DNA from 4 places in the Clostridium sp. DL-VIII genome. Region 3 is predicted to be linked to each of the others. Evidence: riboswitches for the same ligand, from Rfam matches in the RefSeq annotation. Region 3 holds a riboswitch; each other region holds the start of a gene.
The links. A riboswitch is a leader RNA that binds a small molecule or an ion and turns the genes downstream of it on or off. The one in region 3 is predicted to bind S-adenosylmethionine.

Region 1: another riboswitch for S-adenosylmethionine. It lies ahead of CDLVIII_RS25940 (methionine ABC transporter ATP-binding protein); the one in region 3 lies ahead of metK (methionine adenosyltransferase).
Region 2: another riboswitch for S-adenosylmethionine. It lies ahead of CDLVIII_RS11310 (vitamin B12 dependent-methionine synthase activation domain-containing protein); the one in region 3 lies ahead of metK (methionine adenosyltransferase).
Region 4: another riboswitch for S-adenosylmethionine. It lies ahead of CDLVIII_RS24785 (O-acetylhomoserine aminocarboxypropyltransferase/cysteine synthase family protein); the one in region 3 lies ahead of metK (methionine adenosyltransferase).

Annotation. Positions count from the first base shown of each region.
Region 1 covers NZ_CM001240.1:5,695,070-5,700,976, reverse strand. Annotated here, with positions in the region: gene CDLVIII_RS25945 (5'-nucleotidase C-terminal domain-containing protein) at 1-1,330, shown strand, start outside; SAM riboswitch class I at 1,642-1,756, shown strand; gene CDLVIII_RS25940 (methionine ABC transporter ATP-binding protein) at 1,906-2,871, shown strand; gene CDLVIII_RS25935 (methionine ABC transporter permease) at 2,871-3,509, shown strand; gene CDLVIII_RS25930 (MetQ/NlpA family ABC transporter substrate-binding protein) at 3,522-4,352, shown strand; gene CDLVIII_RS25925 (DUF1232 domain-containing protein) at 4,708-5,670, shown strand; gene CDLVIII_RS25920 (ribonuclease H family protein) at 5,736-5,907, shown strand, end outside.
Region 2 covers NZ_CM001240.1:2,473,013-2,478,919, reverse strand. Annotated here, with positions in the region: gene CDLVIII_RS11315 (homocysteine S-methyltransferase family protein) at 1-2,238, opposite strand, end outside; gene CDLVIII_RS11310 (vitamin B12 dependent-methionine synthase activation domain-containing protein) at 2,228-2,911, opposite strand; SAM riboswitch class I at 3,178-3,283, opposite strand; gene CDLVIII_RS11305 (MraY family glycosyltransferase) at 3,371-4,327, opposite strand; gene CDLVIII_RS11300 (S-ribosylhomocysteine lyase) at 4,629-5,108, shown strand; gene CDLVIII_RS11295 (multicopper oxidase) at 5,328-5,907, shown strand, end outside.
Region 3 covers NZ_CM001240.1:867,092-872,998, reverse strand. Annotated here, with positions in the region: gene CDLVIII_RS04045 (hypothetical protein) at 1-6, opposite strand, end outside; gene CDLVIII_RS04040 (ATP-dependent RecD-like DNA helicase) at 142-2,370, opposite strand; gene metK (methionine adenosyltransferase) at 2,578-3,753, opposite strand; SAM riboswitch class I at 3,882-3,981, opposite strand; tRNA gene CDLVIII_RS04030 (tRNA-Tyr) at 4,151-4,235, opposite strand; tRNA gene CDLVIII_RS04025 (tRNA-Thr) at 4,294-4,368, opposite strand; tRNA gene CDLVIII_RS04020 (tRNA-Val) at 4,420-4,495, opposite strand; tRNA gene CDLVIII_RS04015 (tRNA-Tyr) at 4,503-4,587, opposite strand; gene CDLVIII_RS04010 (hypothetical protein) at 4,747-5,154, opposite strand; gene yyaC (spore protease YyaC) at 5,246-5,788, shown strand.
Region 4 covers NZ_CM001240.1:5,405,264-5,411,170, forward strand. Annotated here, with positions in the region: gene CDLVIII_RS24775 (sensor histidine kinase) at 7-1,881, shown strand; gene CDLVIII_RS24780 (response regulator) at 1,859-2,629, shown strand; gene CDLVIII_RS24785 (O-acetylhomoserine aminocarboxypropyltransferase/cysteine synthase family protein) at 2,702-3,991, opposite strand; SAM riboswitch class I at 4,193-4,304, opposite strand; gene CDLVIII_RS24790 (peroxiredoxin) at 4,604-5,068, shown strand; rRNA gene rrf (5S ribosomal RNA) at 5,117-5,233, opposite strand; rRNA gene CDLVIII_RS24800 (23S ribosomal RNA) at 5,431-5,907, opposite strand, start outside.

The DNA of each region.
Region 1 (5,907 bases), 1.6 Mb from region 3:
AGATTATAAAAAAGAAGGAATAGCAGTACTTGGAGCTAATATATATAAGCAGGATGAAACAAATTTTGTACAACCATATATAATTAAAAGTTTTAATATTAATGGAAAAGATATAAAAGTTGCAGTTATAGGATTGGAAAATAAGTGCATACCAAGCTGGGAAGATCAAAAGCACTACGAAGGCTTACATTTTAATGACCTTGTAGATGAAGCTAAGAAATGGGTAAATGAAGTAAAAGGAAAAGGAGCAGATGTAATTATAGTTTCAGCACATAGTGGTCAAGAAAGTGCTGCAGATGTTTTGCCAGAAAATGAAGTTAATGCAATAGCAACTCAAGTTAGCGGTATAGATGCAATTGTTGCAGGGCATACTCATCTAAAGGTTAATGACTTAACTAAAAAGAATCCTGAAGGTAAAATCGTTCCAATAGTTGAATCAACTAAAGGGGCAACAGGAATTGCACAAATAAATATCAATGTTGATTCAAATGGGAAAGTTTCTGGGCTTTCAACAAAGAATGTTGATATAGATAATAGTATACAAGATGATCCAGACATAGTTAATTTAATCAATCCATATGAAGATGCTACAATAAAATATGTAAACACAAAGATTGGAACTTCAACTGGAGAATTTACTGGAAAGGATCAAACTAGTAAGCCGACAGCAATTATGGAATTAATTAATGAAGTTCAAAAAGAAAGTGCAGGAACACAATTGTCTATAGCAGCACCATTAAGTGAAACTGCATATATACCAAGTGGTGATATTACCATTAAAGATATGATGGCGGTTTATGTTTTTGAAAACTTTTTATATGGAGTTAAGATGAACGGCAGACAGTTAAAAGATTGGATGGAATATTCAGTTAGGTATTATGCCCAAACAAGTGGAAATAATTCAGCAATAACTAAAGATTCAGTATTAAATATTCCTGATTATAACTTAGATCAACTATATGGTGCAACTTATGATATAGATTTAACTCAGCCTGCATGTACTGTTGATAAAGAAACTGGAAGAGTTATTTCAGGAAATAGAATAAAGAACTTAAAAGTCAATGGAGTAGAGGTAAAAGATTCAGATGAATTTACTGTTGCAATCAATAATTACAGATATAATGGCGGTGGCGGTTTTATGAAGGCAGCAGGATTGAGCAATACTGATCCAAGCATAGTAACTTATGATTCTGGCAAGGCTCTTGGTGATGATGGACAGGTAAGAAGCTTAATGACAGCATATATAAAAAAACATGTAGAAATATCTCCTAAATGTTCAGCAAATTGGAGCACAGTAACAAGTATAGCCAAAGAAAAAAATGTAGCTTAAATCACATGAAACAATAAAAAAGATGATAGAATAGAAAGCCATGCATAAACAGATTTCTCTAGTATATGCATGGTTCTATTTTAGAAATTTATAAGTATTTACTTTGAAATAATCGTTTGTATTGGAAATTATTTTAAATTAGGAAAAAGTTCTTGCAAAATAATTACAGAATATATATAATAATTATAGTAATCCGAGCATAATGCTTTGAATTGAATAAATTAATTGGATTTTGTGGTTGGTTTTTAGATGTTGACAAATGAAAAAATTGTTTATATAATCATTTAAGAAACTAAATTAAATAATCTGATGTCTTATCAAGAGTGGTGGAGGGACTGGCCCTATGAAACCCGGCAACCGAAATATTGTTTATCTCAATATTTATATGGTGCTAATTCCAGCAGCAGAGTAGCTGAAAGATGAGAGGATAAATTTGAGTGGTATTTATGCGCTGGAGATTTATTCTCTGGCGCTTTTGTTTTGAGGTGCATTATTAAAGTGATTAATAATTATTTTATTTTGCTGCCTTAGTTATCCGGAAACTAACAAAACAAAGTCAAAGGAGGAAATGTGTTTTGATAGAAATTAAACACGTAATTAAAAATTTTGGGGAAGCACAAGTTATAAAAGATGTATCGCTAAACATTAAAGAAGGCGAAATTTATGGAATAATAGGTCATAGTGGTGCAGGAAAATCTACATTACTTAGATGCATTAACGGTCTTGAATCTTATGATGGAGGATCAATAAATGTAATGGGGAAAGAAGTTTCTTCATTAGATGGCAGAAGTTTAAGGGAATTTAGAAAAGATTTGGGGATGATTTTTCAAAATTTCAATCTTATGCAGAGAAAGAATGTTTTTGATAATGTAGCTCTTCCACTTGAAGTGTGGGGATATAATAAAAACGAAATCAAGGACAAGGTATCAAGATTACTGGATTTAGTTGGATTAAAAGATAAAAAATTAAGCAAGCCATCCGAGCTTAGTGGTGGTCAGAAACAAAGAGTAGCAATAGCAAGAGCATTAGCATTAGATCCTAAGGTATTACTTTGTGACGAAGCGACATCAGCTTTAGATCCTAAGATTACAAAAGATATTTTGGCATTACTTTCTAAGATAAATAAAGAACTAGGAATTACAATAGTCATGGTTACTCATCAAATGGAAGTAATAAAAGAAATATGTGAAAAAGTTGCATTATTAGATGGTGGAGAAATAAAAGCAGAAGGAAGAGCAGAAGATTTATTCTTAAAGCCTGGAAAGTCTCTTAAGAAATTCTTGGGTGAAGAAGATGATGAATTATTACCTGATGAGGGAGTTAATATTAAGCTATTCTTCCCAAGTGATTCATCAGAAAATGCGCTTATAACCAAAATGGCAAGAGAACTCGAAATAGATTTTTCAATAGTTTGGGGTAAGCTTGAAAGATTTAGAAGTGAAGTACTAGGGGGGCTTGTAATAAATATTAAAGAAGAAGATAAGGACAAGGTTATAAAATATCTTGAAAATAGAGATATCTTATTGGAGGTAATTGAATAATGAATGCGATAATAGTAAAAGCTTTAATAGAAACATTAGAGATGGTTTTTGCATCAACTATTGGTTCACTTATTTTAGGATTCATACCTGCAATAATCTTAACAGTTACTGCAAAGGATGGATTAAAACCTAATAAAGTTGTTTATACTGTTTTAGATTTAATAATTAATATATTAAGAAGTTTTCCAGTTATCATATTAATGGTTGCAATAATACCTTTAACTAGATTTATTGCTGGAAAATCAATAGGGACAGAGGCAGCTATTGTTCCACTTACGATTGCAGCAGCTCCATTTGTAGCAAGAATAATAGAATCAGCACTTAGAGAAGTTGATAAAGGAATGATTGAGGCAGCAAAATCCTTTGGGGCATCAAATACTCAAATTATATTTAAGGTTATGCTTAAAGAAGCAATTCCTTCAATAGCATCTGGAATAACACTTACAATAATAAGTATTGTTGGGTATTCAGCAATGGCAGGAACAATTGGAGGCGGAGGACTTGGTCAAGTAGCGATAAGCTATGGTTATCAAAGATTCCAAACAGATTATATGGTAGTAACATGTATTGTCTTAATTATAGTGGTACAAGGACTACAGCTTATAGGCAATTATTTTTACAATAAATTATCAAAGTAGGGGGAAATAAACATGAAGAAAAAATCAATTTTATCAATAGTTTTAGCGGGAGTAGTTACACTAGGATTAGTAGGCTGCGGAAATGCTTCTAATACAGGAAGTTCAGATTCTAAAGAAGATAAGGTAATAAAAATTGGTGTTACACCAAAACCACATGAAGAAATAGTAAATGTGGCTAAGCCATTACTTGAAAAAGAAGGATATACAGTAGAAATAACAGAATTTAATGATTATAATCAACCTAACACTGCTGTAGAAGAAGGGGATTTAGACGCAAACTTCTTCCAACACACTCCATATTTAAATGAGCAAAATAAAGCTCAAGGATATCACTTAGTTTCAGTAGGAGCTATACATTTAGAACCAATGGGATTATATTCTCATAAGATTAAGAGCATAGATGAACTTAAAGATGGTGCTACAATTGCTATTCCTAATGATCCATCAAACGAAGCTAGAGCATTAAAGCTATTAGCAGGTAAGGGATTAATTAAAATTGCAGATGGTGAATTAGTTACACCAAAGGATATTACAGAAAATCCTAAGAAGTTAACATTTAATGAATTAGATGCAGCAACAGTTCCAAGATCAATAGAAGATGTTGATGCAGCTGTAATAAATGGAAACTATGCATTAGATGCTAACTTTAATCCAGCAAAAGATGCTATAATAATTGAAGATAAAGATTCAGAAGCAGCTAAACCTTATGCAAACATTGTTGTTGTAAAAGAAGGCAATGAAAATAAAGATAAAATTAAAGCTTTAATGAAAGCAATGACTTCACAAGAAGTTAAAGACTTTATAAATAAGGAATACAATGGATCAGTAATTCCAGTATTTTAGTTTTAGGCATATAGAATTGTTATCTATTTGATCGTGTCTTATAGGATGATTTTTGAAAGAGTACTCTGAATGAAAGAGTACTCTTTCTTTTATATATTGAATTCTTATTTAATTTATATAAATTTTATTATCATATTGCTAATTTAAATCATGAGTCTTTATTTATCCATATTAAATGTAATAGCAATTTATCATTGAAATTTATATAAGTAAGCATTTGCTCATATGAAGTTCATTATTGAAAACATATTTATTATTATAAGGAAGAGTGAAGAACTAAATCTTTAATAATTACCTGGAATAATGTATACTTTTAAGTATATTTAGGAAGATAATTTTAAAGGGGAATAAAAATATGAAGATATCAGAGGTAAAGGTTAAGTTACTTGGAAGTGATATATTAAGTATTATTAATGAATTCGTTAAAATTGAAGGATTAACATTAACAAGCATATCAATTAATAACGGAATATTATTAGAAGGAAATTTTAGAAAAAGAATTAAAATAGAATTTGCAGTAAAAGTAGAATTAATTGAATGTATGCAAAATAAAATTAATTTTAGAGTAGTTGAGGCAAAGATTTTAAACTTAGGAGTATTTAGGGTTTTTAGAAGTTTTGCATTAAAACAATTGTTAAAGTTATTTAAAGAATATGGGATACATAGTCAAAAAGATAGAGTGATAGTAGATGTTAACACAGTACTTAAGGATGTGCCTTTTGTGGAGCTTAATATTGATGAGATATTTATGAAAAGATCTGAGTTATGGGTGGAAGCTAGTAATGTTAATATTTCTATAGCAGGAAACTTGATAAAGAAGATAGAAGTGGAAGAGGTTAATGAAGAAGATGAAGAGGCAAAGTTAGCATTAGAAATTACGGAAAAAGTTGAAGACAGCTATTCAAAAGGAAGAAAAATTGTAGAGGACAAGCTTCCTGAGTTTACTGAGAAATACAAAGAATACATATTTATACTGCCTGATATAATTTCGCTGATCTATAGATTGCTTAAGGATAAACGAGTACCTATAAAGACTAAATTAATAATGTCAGCAGCTATAGGTTATGTAGCAATGCCAAGTAATTTAATACCTAATAAGATACCTTTTGTAGGAGCAATTGATGATATTGGAGTTATACTATTTGCACTAAATAAAGTTCTTAAGGATATTCCATTATCAATAATAGTAGAGAATTGGCAAGGTAGAAATGATCTGGTCATAGTATTACAAAAGGGCGTTGAATATTTAATGGATTTTACTAAAGCTGGAAATGTGGAAAGGTTATACTCTGTTATTGCAGAATTATCTACATTATAAAAGCTTTCTGATATTTAGGATATAATATTAGTTAGAGAATATCAAATAAGAAAGGGTAAATTACAATGGCTAAAAAAGTTTATGCTATACAATATGGATATGATTTAAAAAATGATAAAAAAGTAGAGAATATTATAGTTGCTACGTGGGGAGAATGTTTAGGATATGTTAAAGGCGTGAAGGGAGCTAAATATAAGAGCTTTGAAAACTTAGAAGATGCAAAAGCATATTTAAGTG
Region 2 (5,907 bases), 1.6 Mb from region 3:
TGTCGTCATAAGTGCACTTAATCCAATTAAAGAAACTTCATGGTTTTTAGCTTCTTCTACAACAGTTTTAATTGGGACATCTTTTCCTAAATCTATCATTTCATAACCATAGTTCTCCAAAATAACTTTTACTATATTCTTTCCAATATCGTGAATGTCACCTTTTACTGTCGCCACTATAATTTTTCCTTTTGAGATACTCTTCGTATTACTTTTGGCTATTTCTGTCTTTAAAATACTGAATGCATTTTTTACAGTTTCGGCTGATTGTATTAACTGCGGTAAAAATAATTCACCTTTCTCATATTTACTTCCTACTTCGTCTAAAGCTGGAATCAAATATTCATTAACTATTTCAAGCTCTTTTTTGCTCTTTAAAAGCTCTATAGTAGCCTGCTTAGCTTCCTCTTTTAAGCCTTTAATAACAATATATTTTAAATCATGATCCGTATTTGCATTACTATTAGCACTTAGATTATTCTTTGTCGTTCCTTTAGCAGTAACTTCTGTTAATACTTCTACATTGGCATAATTATTTATATAGCTTTCAGCACCTTTATCATAATTATATAAAACATTGTAAGAATCAATAACTCTAGTCATTCCCTTTGCATTAGGATTAATTATTGGTAAGTCCAAGCCATTTGCAAGAGCTAACGCTAAAAATGTTTCATTTATCAACTCTCTATTTGGAAGTCCAAAAGATATATTCGAAACTCCAAGTACTGTTTTAACCCCTAATTTTTCTTTAACCATTCTTACAGCTTTTAGGGTTTCCTGAACTTCTTCCTGCTGAGCTGATACTGTGAGTACTAAACAATCTATAAATACATCCTCTTTTTTTATTCCATATTCTGCTGCCTTATTTATTATTTTTTTTGCAATCTCAAATCTTTCTTCTGCTTTTGCTGGAATTCCTCTTTCATCTAAAGTTAATCCTACAACACTTGCTCCATATTTTTTAACTAAAGGAAGTATTTTATCTAAGACAGCATCTTCACCATTTACAGAATTTAAAATTGGCTTTCCATTATAATATCTAAGCCCAGTTTCTATAGCTTTATGGTCAGAAGAATCAATTTGAAGCGGTGTATCTATAATACCTTGTATTTCTTTTATAACTTTATGCATCATACTTGGTTCATCAATTTCAGGAAGTCCTACATTAACATCTAAAATATGTGCCCCAGCTTCAATTTGTGAAACGGCTTGACTTAAAATATAATCTAAATCACCATTTTTTAATGCCTCTTTAAATATCTTCTTTCCAGTTGGATTGATTCTTTCGCCAATAATTCTAACCCCATCTATTCTTACAACTTTCGATGGTGTACAAATTGCAGCGTAGTGCTCTCTTGTAATAGGAATGATTTTTTTCTCTTTGACTGTATTTGATAATTCCTTAATATACTCTGGAGTTGTTCCGCAACATCCTCCAATAATTCTAACACCAGAATCTATAAAACCGCATAAAGTATCTGCGAATTCTTCTTTAGTAACATCATATCTTGTCTCATTTCCTATTGATAATGTCGGAAGTCCTGCATTTGGCTGAACCATTACTGGTATATGGGCTATACTGCATATTTCCTCAATTACAGGTTTTAATTGTTTTGGTCCAAGAGAGCAGTTAACCCCAAGTGCATCAACTCCTAAGCCTTCCAAGACAAGCACCATAGCTTCTGGGGAGCACCCTGTAAAAGTTCTTAGGTTTTCTTCAAAGGTCATAGTACAAAACACAGGTAAATCTGAGTTTTCCTTGGCTGCAAGTATTGCTGCTTTAAGCTCATATAAATCAGTCATTGTTTCAATCAGGATTATATCTACCCCTGATTTAGTTCCTTGAATTACCTGGCGCTTGAAAATCTCATATGCTCTATCAAAACCTAGAGTACCCATAGGCTCTAAAAGTTCACCTATCGGACCAATATCTAAAGCAATATATGTATTGCTGTCACCTTTAGCTCTTTTAGCAATCTTTACTGCTGCATCTACTGCATCTTCAACTTCTAAATTGCAGAGTTTAAGCTTAAGTTCATTGGCACCAAAAGTATTTGTTGTTATCACATTTGCTCCACTATTTATATACTCTTTATGAATTTCCTCTATAATATATGGCTCCTTTATATTTAAAAGTTCCGGATTTTCTCCAAGTTTTAAACCTTTTTTTTGAAGCATTGTTCCCATTGCTCCATCAAAAATTAATATGTTATCCTTTATATATTCTTTAAGCCCCACAGTTTTCTCCCTCTCTTCTAAAGCTGCAATTCTCATAGTTATTACATTCTTTGCAGCTCTTCTTTTTCTTTTTAATTCCATTATCAATTATTCCTATTATAGCCGTAACAGATTTTCTAGGAAACAACAAATTATTTTCAGATACAGTAAGTCCTATTTTCCTTTGAGCATCTAATGACCTTAAAAAATTATTTTGTACATCTAAGGGTAAATCTCCATAGCCTGGACTATACCTAAAAGTTATATCCATACCTTCTTGAATAGCTTTTTCCTTTATATTGATCTCTACTATATCGCAAACTTCTTCAACTGCAGTTGTAGCACAAGCATCTAATATAAGCGCTCTTGTTAAATTAGTTTTCTCATACAATCTAGTTTTCCTTTCAATTTCATTTCCTAATGTTACAGCCATAAGTACGCATTGTTTCGAATTTTTTAAATGTTCCCGTATATCCTTTCCTTTCAAAATCAAATTAGTAGTAATAACTTCTACGCCTTCATCGTCTTGCCTTATATCATTATAACTATACACAACTCTAGGCATAATTATCTTTTTGATTTCCTCTCTGCATTCATGAATCATTATACTAATGTTTTTATCTATATCCTGTCCCTTATAGCCAAGATACCTAAGAACTTCTTCCCTATTTATATCTAATTTCAAAGATTCTATAATAATGCCCCCCCTTATACAGTTAACAGTTAGCAGTTAGCAGTTAACAATTTACAGTTAAATGCTGCTTAACTTTAAATTTTAAAAACCTTGCTTAGATAATCTACATTTTACAGTTAAATGCTGCTCAGCTCTAAATTTCAATAGTTATATTAAAATTGTGCTTAGGTGATTTACAGTGCACAGTTTTCTATTTTTAGTTCTATTGTTTTTTGCATAATAAAAAGCCTAAAGGCATTCCTTTAGGCTTAAAAGCAATCAAAAACACCTTATCTTTCAGCTCTATTACGCTGCAGGATTTAGCACCTTATATATAAATATATCGGTTGCTGGGTTTCTTCGGGCCAGTCCCTCCACCACTCTTGATAAGTCTTATAATTAATTATTATATCTTTGAAAATCTTACTTGTAAAGATTTCATTTCTAAATTTTAGTTACTTGTCTTATATTATTTATCTATTACTTCTTAACTAATAATAAAATTATGGATAATATACTAAAAGTTAAGCTGATTAACATTATGTATTTAACAACTTGAACAGTAGTAAAGCCTTTTTCTTCTAGTCTAAAATGTATTTGACTTCTATCTGCCTGATAAACTGGTTTCCCTTCAGAAAATCTTTTAAATATAACAAATAAATTATCAAAAATCGGTACTGCTAACGCTAATATTGGTATAAACAAACTTAAAACAGTTGCCTGCTTAAATGCCCCTTCTAATGCTGTGATACTTAAAATAAATCCTAAAAAATTTGCTCCTGAATCCCCCATAAACACTTTTGCAGGGAATTTATTATAATATAGAAATCCCAAAATAGTTCCCACAAGCATTATAGATACTACTGCTGATTCATCTTGATTTAATATTATTGCTGCTGCAAAAAAAGTTGCTGCTGATATTAAGGATAAACCTCCTGCTAACCCATCCATTCCATCAGACCAATTAATTACAGTGGTAACTCCAAATATCCAGGTTATCGTAAGTATAAATTTCACTACTGGACTAAATTCTATATAAGAACTTGTAAATGGATTTGTAAATCCTCCAAAAAAAATGTTTGCTTTAAATACTAAAATTGCAGATAACAATTGAATAACAAGCCTAGGAAATATGGCAAATTCCTTTCCCTTTGTCTTATACCAATCATCAATTAATCCTATTAATAATATCATAGTAGCTGCAACAAGCACTGTTACTTGCTTGTATGGGTGATCTTCGTCTTTATAAAACATAAAATATGATATAAAAAATCCAATGTATAAAGCTATACCTCCGCATAATGGTGTTGGCATTTTATGCTGTTTTCTTTTATTAGGCTTATCCGTAAACTGTACTTTATTAGCTAGCTTCATAAGAAAAGGCATGGTAATTAATGCTCCTAAAAGAGATACTACCATTGCTAAAATATAATTCATCTTTTCTACTCCTTAGTTAAGTCTATGAAAGTAAATTATATCCAAATGTTCCATCTTGGCTTACTTCCTATTTGATTATACTATTAAAGATATGGTATATCAATTACAAAATTATTAAGGTTATACCCTAAAACTATTTATATTTTTTATTCTGTTTTGATATCACATCCAAATTCTTCGTAGATTATATTGCTAATGGGGATTTCAAATGCTACAATTTAATAGAAACAAATGTAAATAAGGTTTTACTAAATACAGTTATATAGTTTATTATTAACTTTTATATTAAGGAGTGACTTTGATGGAAAAAATAGCAAGTTTTACAATTAATCATTTGGAATTACTTCCAGGTGTATATGTTTCAAGACAAGATAAGTTTGGGGATACAGTTCTTACAACCTTTGATATAAGAATGACTAGACCTAATTTTGAACCAGTTATGAATACAGCAGAAATGCATGCAATTGAGCATTTAGCTGCTACTTTCTTAAGAAATCATAAAGTTTATGCAGATAAAACTGTTTACTTTGGACCTATGGGATGTAGGACAGGCTTCTATTTGATTTTACATGGTGATTATAAATCAAAAGATATAGTTCCTCTTCTTACAGAATTATATAAATTTATGGCCGATTTTGAAGGCGATATTCCTGGTGCTTCTGCTAAAGATTGCGGTAACTATTTAGACATGAATCTGCCAATGGCTAAATATTTAGCAAACAAATTTCTTAACGAAATTTTATTAAACATAAAAGAAGAAAATTTAAATTATCCAGCCTAAAGTAAATACAGAAAGTATTAAACCAGCATACTAACTAGTCTGCTGGTTTATTTTTTTAATTTCTAAATCTCTAATTCCTCATTCATTCTTACTAAAACTTTTGTACTAGTATCAGCTTTACAACATATTCACTTAGGTACCCATTAATTCATATAATGTAATAGACTTTTAACAAACCATACTTTAAAAAATTGATTAACTAAAAAGGATGTGAATATAATGAAATGTACTGACGTACCTGTACAAAAAATTGATCCATCTAAACCAGATACAATTCCAAAATTTATAGATAGACTACAAATTCCAGAAGTTGCTAAACCAGTTGACTGGATTGGAAAAGCTGCATATTATGAAATTCATATGATACAAGCATATCATAAATTTCACAGCTCATTCCCTTTTACCAGAGTTTGGGGATATGAAGGCCGTTATCCAGGGCCAACTATTGAAACTATGAAGGATAAGACCATTTATGTAAAATGGATCAATAGCCTGCCTTATAAGCATCTTCTTCCAATAGATCATACTCTTCATGGAGCTATTGATACACCTGATGTAAGAACTGTGGTTCATGTACATGGTGCTAATATAGAACCTCATAGTGATGGCTATCCAGAAGCTTGGTATACTCAGAACTATTCGATTACCGGGCCATCATTTACTCGGAAAATATATGAATATACCAATCATCAACAATCCACTACACTATGGTATCATGATCACAGCATGGGAATAACAAGACTAAATGTATATGCTGGACTTGCTGGTTTTTATTTAATTAGAGATCCTCAGGAAAAAA
Region 3 (5,907 bases):
CCTCATACACATATCTCCTCAATTACACACTTCTATATAATTTAACAGTTGATTTATAACATATATAGACTTATAAAAATTCTTCTATTTAGTCATAAGTTATAAGTTTAAGAAATATAACTTGTAACTAACTTAATACCTTTACTCCCCAAATTCATCTTTAGTTATTATATCTCTTATTCTATATTTTAAAGCAGAATATCTTTCTATACTATTTGTATTATTTATCATGTACATTAATGCTTTTTGAAAACCAACTACTACTACTAATTGTTTAGCTCTTGTAATTCCGGTGTATAGCAAATTACGGTTCATCAGAAATGGTGAACCCATAAATGCTGGAATAATTACAACTTTAAACTCACTTCCCTGGCTCTTATGAATAGTAGTCGCATATGCCAAATCCAATTCATCTAAAAAGTTAAAATCATAAATAACTTTTCTTTCCTCATCAAATACGATTGTTAAAACTTTATTCTCCTCATCAATGCTTTGGATGAATCCCAAATCCCCATTATAAACTCCAACACCTTCATTTTCACCATTTCCACTGACACTAATCCACTTTAGTGTATAATTATTTTTTGTTTGCATAACCTTATCGCCTTCTCTAAATATTATATCTCGAGAAGTTTTCTCTTTTTTATCTTTTGATTGCGGGTTAAATATTTCCTGAAGCCTGTTATTTAAATTACTAACTCCAAGTGTTCCTTTTCTCATAGGCGTTAATACCTGCATATCTTTTAATATATCCCATGATTTATTAAATTTAGGAAGACGTCTATTTATTAGATCTATTATAGTATTTACAATTCTTTCTTGATTTTCTTCACTAATAAAGAAAAAATCTTTATCTTTTTGATTCAGTAGTGGCATTTGACCTTCATTTATCCTATGAGCATTTACTACAATTAAACTCTCAGAGCCCTGCCTAAATATTTCTTTTAATCTTACTACCTTTATATATTCACTCTCTATAAGATCCTTTAATACATTTCCTGCTCCAACAGACGGTAATTGATCAACGTCTCCAACAATTATTAATCTTGTACCTAATTTAATAGCCTTAAGTAAATTCTGCATTAAGATTATATCAATCATAGATGCTTCATCAATTATTATTACATCACAATCTAAAGGCGAGGATTCTCCTCTCTCAAAAACTGACTCATCCTCTTCTGAAACTCCCATTTCGAGAAGCCTATGTATGGTTTTAGCTCCTCTTCCTGTTGACTCAGTCATTCTCTTAGCAGCTCTTCCTGTTGGAGCTCCAAGGATTACCTTCATACCATTATTCTCATAGATATGTATTATTGCCTTTATAATTGTTGTTTTTCCTGTTCCTGGTCCACCTGTTATTATTTCTATTCCATTACTAAATGCCCCAAGTATTGCCTCCCTTTGAGACTCAGCAAATTTTATTTTCTGTTCCTTTTCAAAAACATCAATCTCAAAATCAATATCTGAGTTTATTGTTTGTATTTGCTGCAATCCTAAAGTTATTATTTTGCTTGTTACTCCAAGCTCACAATAGTAATACTGAAGTAAGAATCCTGCTTCAATGCCATTAATTTTTTCAACAACTATTATCTGTTTTGCTGCCATATCATAGATGTTTTTTTCTATCACATCTCTTGAAATCAATAAATTTCTTTCACATTCTTCTATTATATTATCTTTTGGCATAAATGTGTTTCCTGAGGCGCAAAATTGATTCATAACATACTTAATCCCACTTTGAATTCTAAAGTCAGAATCACTTTTAACGCCAATGCTCATAGCAATTCTATCTGCTGTTTTAAATCCAATACCTGAAATCTCATCACATAGTATATAAGGATTATTGCATACTATCTGCCTTGCATTTGGTCCAAACTTTTTGTAAATTTTTACGCATTGATTATTAGTTACTCCATGTTTATTAAAATACAAAATTATATCCTTTAGACCTTGCTGCTCTACATAGGATTCATATATAATCTGAAACTTCTTTTCTCCTATCCCCTCTATCTCCATAAGTCTTTCAATGTGGTTTTCCATTATATCAAGGGTATCTTCTCCAAACTTACCTATTATCTTTTTAGCTGTAACTGGACCTATCCCATGGATTATACCAGCGCTTAAATATTTTTCTATACCATCTAATGAAGTTGGTAGAAGTTCTTCATAATCTTGAATATTAAATTGATTACCAAACTGCTTATGCACAGTCCAATAACCTGTTAACTTTACATTTTGGCCTTCTTTTAAAAAAGGAACTGTACCTACAGCACTGATTAAATTTTTCTCTGTCCTAATCCTGCAAACTACATAACCTGTATCTTCACTTTTAAAAACAATATTTTCAATAAAACCACTTAGAACTTCCATAAGATCTCTCCAACTCTTTTATGTATATTAATTTACGACCTATCTTAATCTTCACTTTGTTTTTATTATATCATAAATACATTATACGCTAACTTTTCATCAAGTATTGCCTTTGTGTTATAATTATATCCTCTTACTGTAGTATCTATAATTTTCTGCAGCGAAAAGCTGCCTTAAATCAACTTTAAGGCAGCTTGCATATAATCATTATATATATTTTTTTATTTCTTCTACTTTATTTAATTGTTCCCATGGTAAATTTAAATCATTTCTTCCAAAGTGTCCATAAGCAGCTGTTTGTTTATATATAGGTCTTCTTAAATCAAGATCTCTAATTATAGCTCCTGGTCTTAAATCAAACACTTTTTCTACTATTTCAACGATTTTATCTTCATCTATTTTTCCTGTTCCAAATGTTTCAACTTCGATTGACACTGGCTTAGCAACACCAATTGCATATGCTAATTGAATTTCTAGCTTATCTGCAACACCTGCAGCAACTAAATTTTTAGCAACCCATCTTGCAGCATAAGCAGCTGATCTATCTACCTTTGTTGGATCTTTTCCTGAGAAAGCACCACCGCCGTGTCTTCCATATCCACCGTATGTATCAACTATTATCTTTCTTCCTGTTAAACCAGAATCTCCTTGAGGTCCTCCAACAACGAATCTTCCTGTTGGATTAATGAAGTATCTAGTTTTGCTATCTAATAATTCAGCTGGAACAACAGCATCAATAACATACTTCTTAACATCTGCTTGGATTTGTTCTAAAGAAACTTTATCATCATGTTGTGTTGATATAACGATAGTATCAATTCTCTTTGGCTTATTATCTTCATATTCAACTGTAACTTGAGTTTTACCATCTGGTCTTAAATATCCTAATGTATCATTCTTTCTTACTTCTGTAAGTCTTCTTGATAACTTATGAGCCATAAATATTGGAAGTGGCATAAAGTCTTCAGTTTCATTAGTTGCAAAACCAAACATCATTCCTTGATCTCCAGCTCCTACAGCTTCAACCTCATCTTTTTCACCTTTTTTAGATTCAAAGGCTTCATCTACACCCATAGCAATATCCGCTGATTGCTCATCTATTGATGTAAGAACTGCACAAGTATCACAGTCAAATCCAAATTTTGCTCTGTCATACCCAATTCCTCTTACTGTTTCTCTTACTACTTTTGGAATATCAACGTAACAATTAGTTGATATTTCTCCCATTACCATTACCATACCAGTAGTTGTACATGTTTCACATGCAACTCTTGCAAGTGGATCTTTTTCTAATAAAGCATCTAATATAGCATCTGATATTTGGTCACACATTTTATCTGGATGGCCTTCTGTAACTGATTCTGAAGTAAATAATCTTCTCATTTTTTTCTCTCCTTAACTTAAATATTTTAAATAATTATTATATTTTTCTTTTGTTAATTAGGTTTGTACAAATTTAAGATAAATGAAAAAAACTCTTCGATAAGAAGAGTATAATTTTACAAATCACTTTCTTATCTTGTAGAAACACCTCTACAGGAATTGGCACCTTATATAATACAGGTTGCCGGGTTTCATAGGGCCCTTTCCCTCCACCTCTCTTGATAAGAGTCACATCATTTAATTTTCAAAAAATATTTTACCACATCACGCAAAGTTAGTCAACATTATAGAATGCAATCAATATACTATCTAAATACATACATACATGTATATTAAAAAGTACTTTATGATTATAGAATACAAAATAAAAAAAGAACAAACTAAGTTTATTCTTTTCTGGTGGAGGAAGATGGATTCGAACCATCGAAACGAAACGTAACAGATTTACAGTCTGCCCCCTTTGGCCACTCGGGAATTCCTCCATATTCTTTTTTAATATAATATAAGTTACTAAGTAAATACTTTCTTATATTATTTTATTGGAGCTGGCAATAGGAATCGAACCTACAACCTGCTGATTACAAGTCAGCTGCTCTACCGTTGAGCCATGCCAGCACGTTATCCACTTTAAAATTATCATTTTACAATTAAACTTTATTTTTTAGATGGTGGGCACAACAGGGCTCGAACCTGTGACCCCCTGCTTGTAAGGCAGGTGCTCTCCCAGCTGAGCTATGCGCCCATCTAAATGGTGGAGGAAGATGGATTCGAACCATCGAAACGAAACGTAACAGATTTACAGTCTGCCCCCTTTGGCCACTCGGGAATTCCTCCAAAACAAATTACTTTAATGTCGTCACTTTTCAACTGATCGACAATGATTAGTATATCTGCAAAGAGCTTTTATTTCAACTCTCATATCCACTAGTGTGACTAATTTATCCTTCTATTCCTCCTGATTTCTTCTATATACTTCAATTTAACATATCATTCTTATTTATTTTTTATTTTCTCATTAACCTTGTCTAATTGTATAAAATTTGAACTTATTCTTTCTATTTCTTTATAATCTTCATCTGAAAGCCTCTTGTTTAGAAGCTTAAAAGCATTCGTTATTCCTTCTTCTTCATTATCTTCTTCATAATACTCTCTTATCTTCCCCATATCAAGCGCGGATAGCTTTTTTAGTATCTTCTCAAAATCCTTTCTATCCTCAGAAGATAGTTGTTCTAATGCTTTTTCTTTATCTACTTTAAACACGGTTCCATTATTATAAGACACAATTTCTTTACTAATAGTATCACTAGCTGCAATTTGACCTTCTGGCTGCCAAAAAAACATTAAATAAATATTTAGTAATATTATAAATATTGATAATAAATATACACAAACTTTCTTCATATTAACCTCCTTTACTTGTATTAATTTCCATAAAATATTTTTTTATACTATCTTTTGATTACTCATCATATACATTTTATAAAGGGGGTATATGTCCTTGATTGATTTAAATTCTAATACAAATTCAAAATTTTATTATGATTTAACTTTAGAAATTAAAAATTACATTACTGAAAATACTGTAATAGTTTGTATTGGTACTGATAAATGTATCGGTGATTGCTTAGGACCTTTAGTAGGATCCATATTAACTGAAAACTTTTTCCCACTTCCAGTTTACGGAACCTTATCTTTTCCAATTCATGCTTTAAATATAGATGAACGATTAGATGAAATATACACTAAACATCCTAAAGCATCCATAATTGGTGTTGACGCATGTTTAGGAGATGAGAGTGATATAGGCGAAATTCGCATACGAGACTATGCGATACATCCAGGCAAAGGAGTAGGTAAGGAGCTTCCTGAGGTTGGAATTGCTTCTGTCATAGGAATTGTCGACTCTAGCGATAATGCAGAACTCTTTTTTTCACGTAGTATAAGACTTTCCTTTGTTATGAACATGGCAAAAATCATATCTAGAATATTTATTGAAGCCTATAATTTAAATCGTGGGCAATTTCCTATGATTTAAATTATATACAAAAGCAATAACAATTTACTATATTCCAGATTTGCATGATTAATATGTCATTCTGATAATATTATATTAGGAAAACATATTTCTCTATTCTTTTGTAAATATGCATCATG
Region 4 (5,907 bases), 1.9 Mb from region 3:
GAAATAATGAAACATAAATTATATTTTTCTCAAAGAATATATTTATTCATTGTTTATGGATTCTTAGTAGTAACCTTATTATTTTTCTTCTTCATTTGTTTTTATTATTTCTACAGCGAAAATATTTACAAAACTGCTAAGACAAACTCAGAGACCATTTGTACTTCTATTCATAATTCAATATCTACTGAATTAAATAGTATGTCTACAGTATCCATGAATATAGTATATTCTAATGCTATAAAAAAAAATTTCACTAGTTTTTCAAATAGTAATGAAAAACAAATTGATCTCGAGAATTTTTCAAAATCTAGAGAAAACGTTTTAGCAATATATGATATCATTACTGCTATAATTGGCCCCTTTCAATCAGCAAATCAAGTTAATCTCTATACGCTCAATGGAACCTGTATTGGTTCTGGATATTTTCAAGGTGTAATAAATGTTGACTTAAATAATATTCCTTGGTATTCAGAAACTTTAAATAAAAATGGTGGCAAAAATATTTACCTTACAAATAAATTATTAAATTCGCCTACTAAAGTTGAAAATACTGCTAATCATAGTTATCTATCATTGACTCGTGTATTTTTTAATAGCACCAATGAACCTGAAGGCATAGTGGAAGTTTTGCAAGATTGTAATACTGTATTTAACCTAATATCTGAATTAAAACAGAAAAATCCTTCCATATCCTTTTACGTATATAACGATAAAAATGAATTAATTTATCCTTATTCAACTACTGTAGATAACAATACAAACTATATGAATACTATTAAAGAAAATAATTTAGCTCCATCGCTAGGATACTTTGTTACTTTAAATAATAAAAATGATGTATTAATGTCTTATCAAAAAATTGATTCATATAATTGGACAGTTGTTACTGTGGAATCTAAGAGTGTTGTATTTAAATCTTTACAATCATTTAAAGAAGGATTTATATTTATAATAATTCTTTCTATTATATTTACTTTATTCTTATGCTTTTTAATCTCAAGTCGTTTGACTCATCCATTAAGTGCATTAACAAACTCTACAAAAAAAGTAACTATAAATAGTGTATTGAATAAAAATGAGACTATATTAGCACCAATAAACAGCAATATAATTGAAATTTCCGAATTATATCAATCATTCTTAGATATGTATGATAAACTTAGAGCTTCTTCTCATGAAATTTTATTATTAAAATCGGAAGAAACACGTGCAAAACTTCAAGCTACTCAATCTCTTATTAATCCGCACTTTTTATACAATAGCTTGACTACATTAAGCATTATGGCCGAGGAGAATATGAATAAGGAAATCATAAATATCTGCTATGCTTTGTGTGATTATCTACGATACATTACAACATATGATGAAACCGCAGTTCCTCTTAAATTAGAAATATCATATACAGAGAAATATATTGAATGCATGAAAATGCGGTACAGAAACGATTTCATTTATACCTCTAATATTGATGAACAAACGAAAGAAATCTTAATTCCAAAATTAATTGTTCAACCAATAGTTGAAAATGTATTCAAACATGGTTTTACATCTTCTCCTCCATGGAATTTAAAAATTTCATCTATTATAAAGGATAATAAATGGTTAATATGCGTCGAAGATAATGGAGGATGTTTAACAGATGAAAAAAAGGAACAGCTATTATCTACTTTTAATAATTTAAATAGAAATGAGGAATTTCGCTCTTTAAAAATTGGTGGTATGGGATTAAAAAATGTTTATCTACGATTACAACTTTTATATAACAAAGATGCTATATTTTTAATAGATAATTCTCAAAAAAATAAAACGGTTTTTATAATTGGGGGGCCAATTCATATAAATAAGGAGGATTTTTATGAACAGTACACACATATATAAATTTATAGTTGTTGAGGACGAGCCACTTATAAGGCAAAATATAATAAAAAAAATCAACTCTTTATCTATACCATTTCAATTAGCTGGAGAAGCTAGCAACGGAGAAAAAGCTGTTTCTCTCATAGAAGAACTCTATCCTTCTCTAGTTATAACTGATATAAAAATGCCTCAATATGATGGAATAGAATTAATTAAATATTTATATAAAAATCATCCTCATATTAAAACTGTTATATTAAGTGGATATAATGATTTTAAGTATGCCCAGACAGCATTGAAATATGGTGTTAAAGATTTTTTATTAAAGCCAATAAGAATTGAAGAACTTAGTACAGCTCTTCAAAATGTGCTTCTCATACTTGAATCTGAAAATAAAGAAATATCTTCCTTTTCAGTTGATCATAACAATTTAAAACCTGAAGACTTAAGCCAGCTTTTAGAAAATTATTTACTTAGTAATTATTCCTCTATAACATCTGTTCATGAAATTGCTGAAAAATTTGGATTTACAAATGAATATTTGAGTAAAATATTTAAAAAGCACACAGGCGTAACGCTAATAAAATATATAACTAAAATCCGCCTTAATGAAGCTAAACAGCTTTTAATTAATCAGCCTGAACTTGAGATAAAAAAAATTGGAGAATTAATAGGATATAAGGATGCCTTTTACTTTAGCCGTGTATTCAAATCAAATGTAGGAGTATATCCTAGCGATTATAGATTAAAGTATTTATATTCAAAATGAAAATAACTAGAAGATAATCTTTTAACTGATTATCTTCTAGTTATTTAAACTTAAATATTAAATATTATATATTTATTCTCCTAAAGCTTGAGATAAATCGTAAATTATATCATCAATGTGTTCAGTTCCAATTGAAAGACGAACTGTATTTGGCTTAATTCCTGATTCAGCTAATTCAGTTTCATTCATTTGTGAATGAGTTGTACTAGCTGGATGAATTACTAACGATTTAACATCAGCTACATTAGCAAGTAAAGAGAATATTTGTAACTTATCTATGAATTCCTGTGCTTCCTTAGCACTTCCTTTAACTTCAAATGTAAAAATTGATCCTGCGCCATTAGGAAAATACTTTTTATATAATGCATTATCAGGGTTATCTGGTAATGATGGATGATTTACACTTTCAACCTTTGGATGATTTTTTAAGAAATCTACTACCTTTAAAGTATTTTCCACATGACGTTCAACTCTTAGAGAAAGAGTTTCTAATCCTTGTAATAAAATAAATGCATTAAATGGACTTATGCATGCTCCGGTATCTCTTAATATAACCGCACGAATTCTAGTTATATATGCTGCTGCTCCTACTGCTTCTGCAAATTTAATTCCATGATAGCTTGGATCTGCCTCGCTTAATTGTGGGAACTTTCCTGAAGCTATCCAATCAAATTTTCCTGAATCTACAATAACACCACCTAATGATGTACCATGTCCTCCAATAAACTTTGTTGCTGAATGAACAACAACATCTGCTCCATGTTCAATTGGTCTAAATAAATATGGTGTTCCAAATGTATTATCAACTATTAATGGTATTTTATGCTTATGAGCAATTTCTGCAAGTGCATCAACATCTATAATATTTGAATTGGGATTTCCAAGAGATTCTATAAATATAGCTTTCGTATTATCTTGAATAGCATCTTCAAAATTTGCTAGATCTTCTGGATCTACAAATGTTGTTGTAACTCCATGAGTCGGAAAAGTATTGGCTAACAAGTTATATGATCCTCCATATATAGTTTTTGCTGCTACTATATGATCCCCAACACTTGTAATATTTTGGAATGCATATGTTATTGCTGCTGCTCCTGATGCTACTGCAAGTCCTGCAATTCCACCTTCTAGTGCTGCAACACGTTTTTCAAAGACATCTTGAGTAGAATTAGTTAATCTTCCATATATATTTCCAGCATCTGCTAACCCAAATCTTGCAGCTGCATGTGCTGAATTTTTAAATACATAGGAAGTTGTTTGATAAATTGGTACTGCTCTTGAATCTGTAGCTGGATCTGGTTGTTCTTGTCCAACATGAAGTTGTAATGTTTCAAATTTTAATTTTCTTTCTTGATTACTCATAGTTTTGCCCCCATTTTTATAATTTTATCTTTATATTTTTTTATATATTTACTATGATTTGCATTTTAATCCTACTTTTTCAATCCAGTATTACATTAACTACTCTTAAAATTTATAGGATACTACACAAATATTAGTTAACTGATAATAATAAAAAAACTACTTTCTAAAATAAGAAAGCAGCAGAAAACTTCAATTACATTCTTATCTTCCAGATATAACATCTGCAGGAATTAGCACCTTAAATTAATATATACTTAATTCAGGTTGCTAGACATCATAGGGCCAGTCCCTCCGTCTTTCTTGATAAAAAATTTTTAATTTTATTATTCTTAGTTGTTTACTATGATATAGAGTATACATTCTTTATAAATATATGTCAATACTATTTTCCAATTATTTTAGCTTTGCATTGGTATTTTTTTAATTTAATACGTGAAATACTTATATTATATCAATAAAACCTCTCTTACATCATCACTTTAATACAATTTTTTTCGATTGTATCATATTTCATGTTTAAATTGGATTACATATTTTTTTATTTTTACTTTACAAACAAATAATATTAATGGATAATAATTGTTATAAAGAACATATAGGAGGTATCTTATGGAAAATACAATTTTAAAAGAAGGATTAAAAGCTCCAGATTTCACTTTAATTGGATCTGATAAAAAAGAACATAAATTAAGCGACTATTTAACAAAAAAAATAATATTATATTTTTATCCTAAAGATAATACACCAGGCTGCTCTCAAGAGGCTCAGGATTTCAAAGATGCAATAGAGGAATTTAATTCTAAAAATACTGTCATTTTAGGCATAAGTAGAGATTCACTTAAATCTCATGATAAATTTATAGCAAAATATGATTTACCTTTTATTTTATTATCAGATGAAGATGAAACAGTTTGCAATTTATACGGAGTGCTAAAAGAAAAAAATATGTTTGGGAAGAAATCTATTGGAGTTGAAAGAAGTACTTTTTTAATAAATGAGGACGGTATAATTACTAAAGTTTATAGAAAAGTAAAAGTTCCTGGACATGTTGAAAACTTGAAATGCTCACTATAATCAGTTATAAAACAAAAAAAGTAGTTACTACAACTACTTTTTTATTTTACCTCGCAACGTCCTACTCTGCCACACAGTCTCCCATGCAGTACCATCGGCGCTATAGACCTTAACTTTCCTGTTCGGAATGGGAAGGAGTGTTACCTCTATGCCATCATCACGAGATGCTAGTTCATTCCAAATCTTTGATTTGGCTAAATGAACTGTACACCAACGAACGAATGTGAGTTAGTGTTTCCTTTAAAAAGAAACTTTAATTCATACTATTCATTTGGTTTTCAGTATTCACATACTTGCTTGAAAAAACATTTTGTTCTTTCAAAATTGCACATAGTTACTTAATGTATTGCAACTTGATTATATTGGTCAAGCCCTCGACCTATTAGTATCAGTCAGCTAAATATGTTACCATACTTACACCTCTGACCTATCAACCTTGTAGTCTTCAAGGGGTCTTACTAGCTTATGCTATGGGAAATCTCATCTTGAGGTGGGCTTCACACTTAGATGCTTTCAGCGTTTATCCCTTCCCGACTTAGCTACCCAGCTATGCTTCTGGCGAAACAACTGGTACACCATAGGTCAGTCCATCCCGGTCCTCTCGTACTAAGGACAGCTCCTCTCAAATTTCCTACGCCCGCGACGGATAGGGACCGAACTGTCTCACGACGTTCTGAACCCAGCTCGCGTGCCGCTTTAATGGGCGAACAGCCCAACCCTTGGGACCTACTTCAGCCCCAGGATGCGACGAGCCGACATCGAGGTGCCAAACCTCCCCGTCGATGTGAACTCTTGGGGGAGATCAGCCTGTTATCCCCGAGGTAGCTTTTATCCGTTGA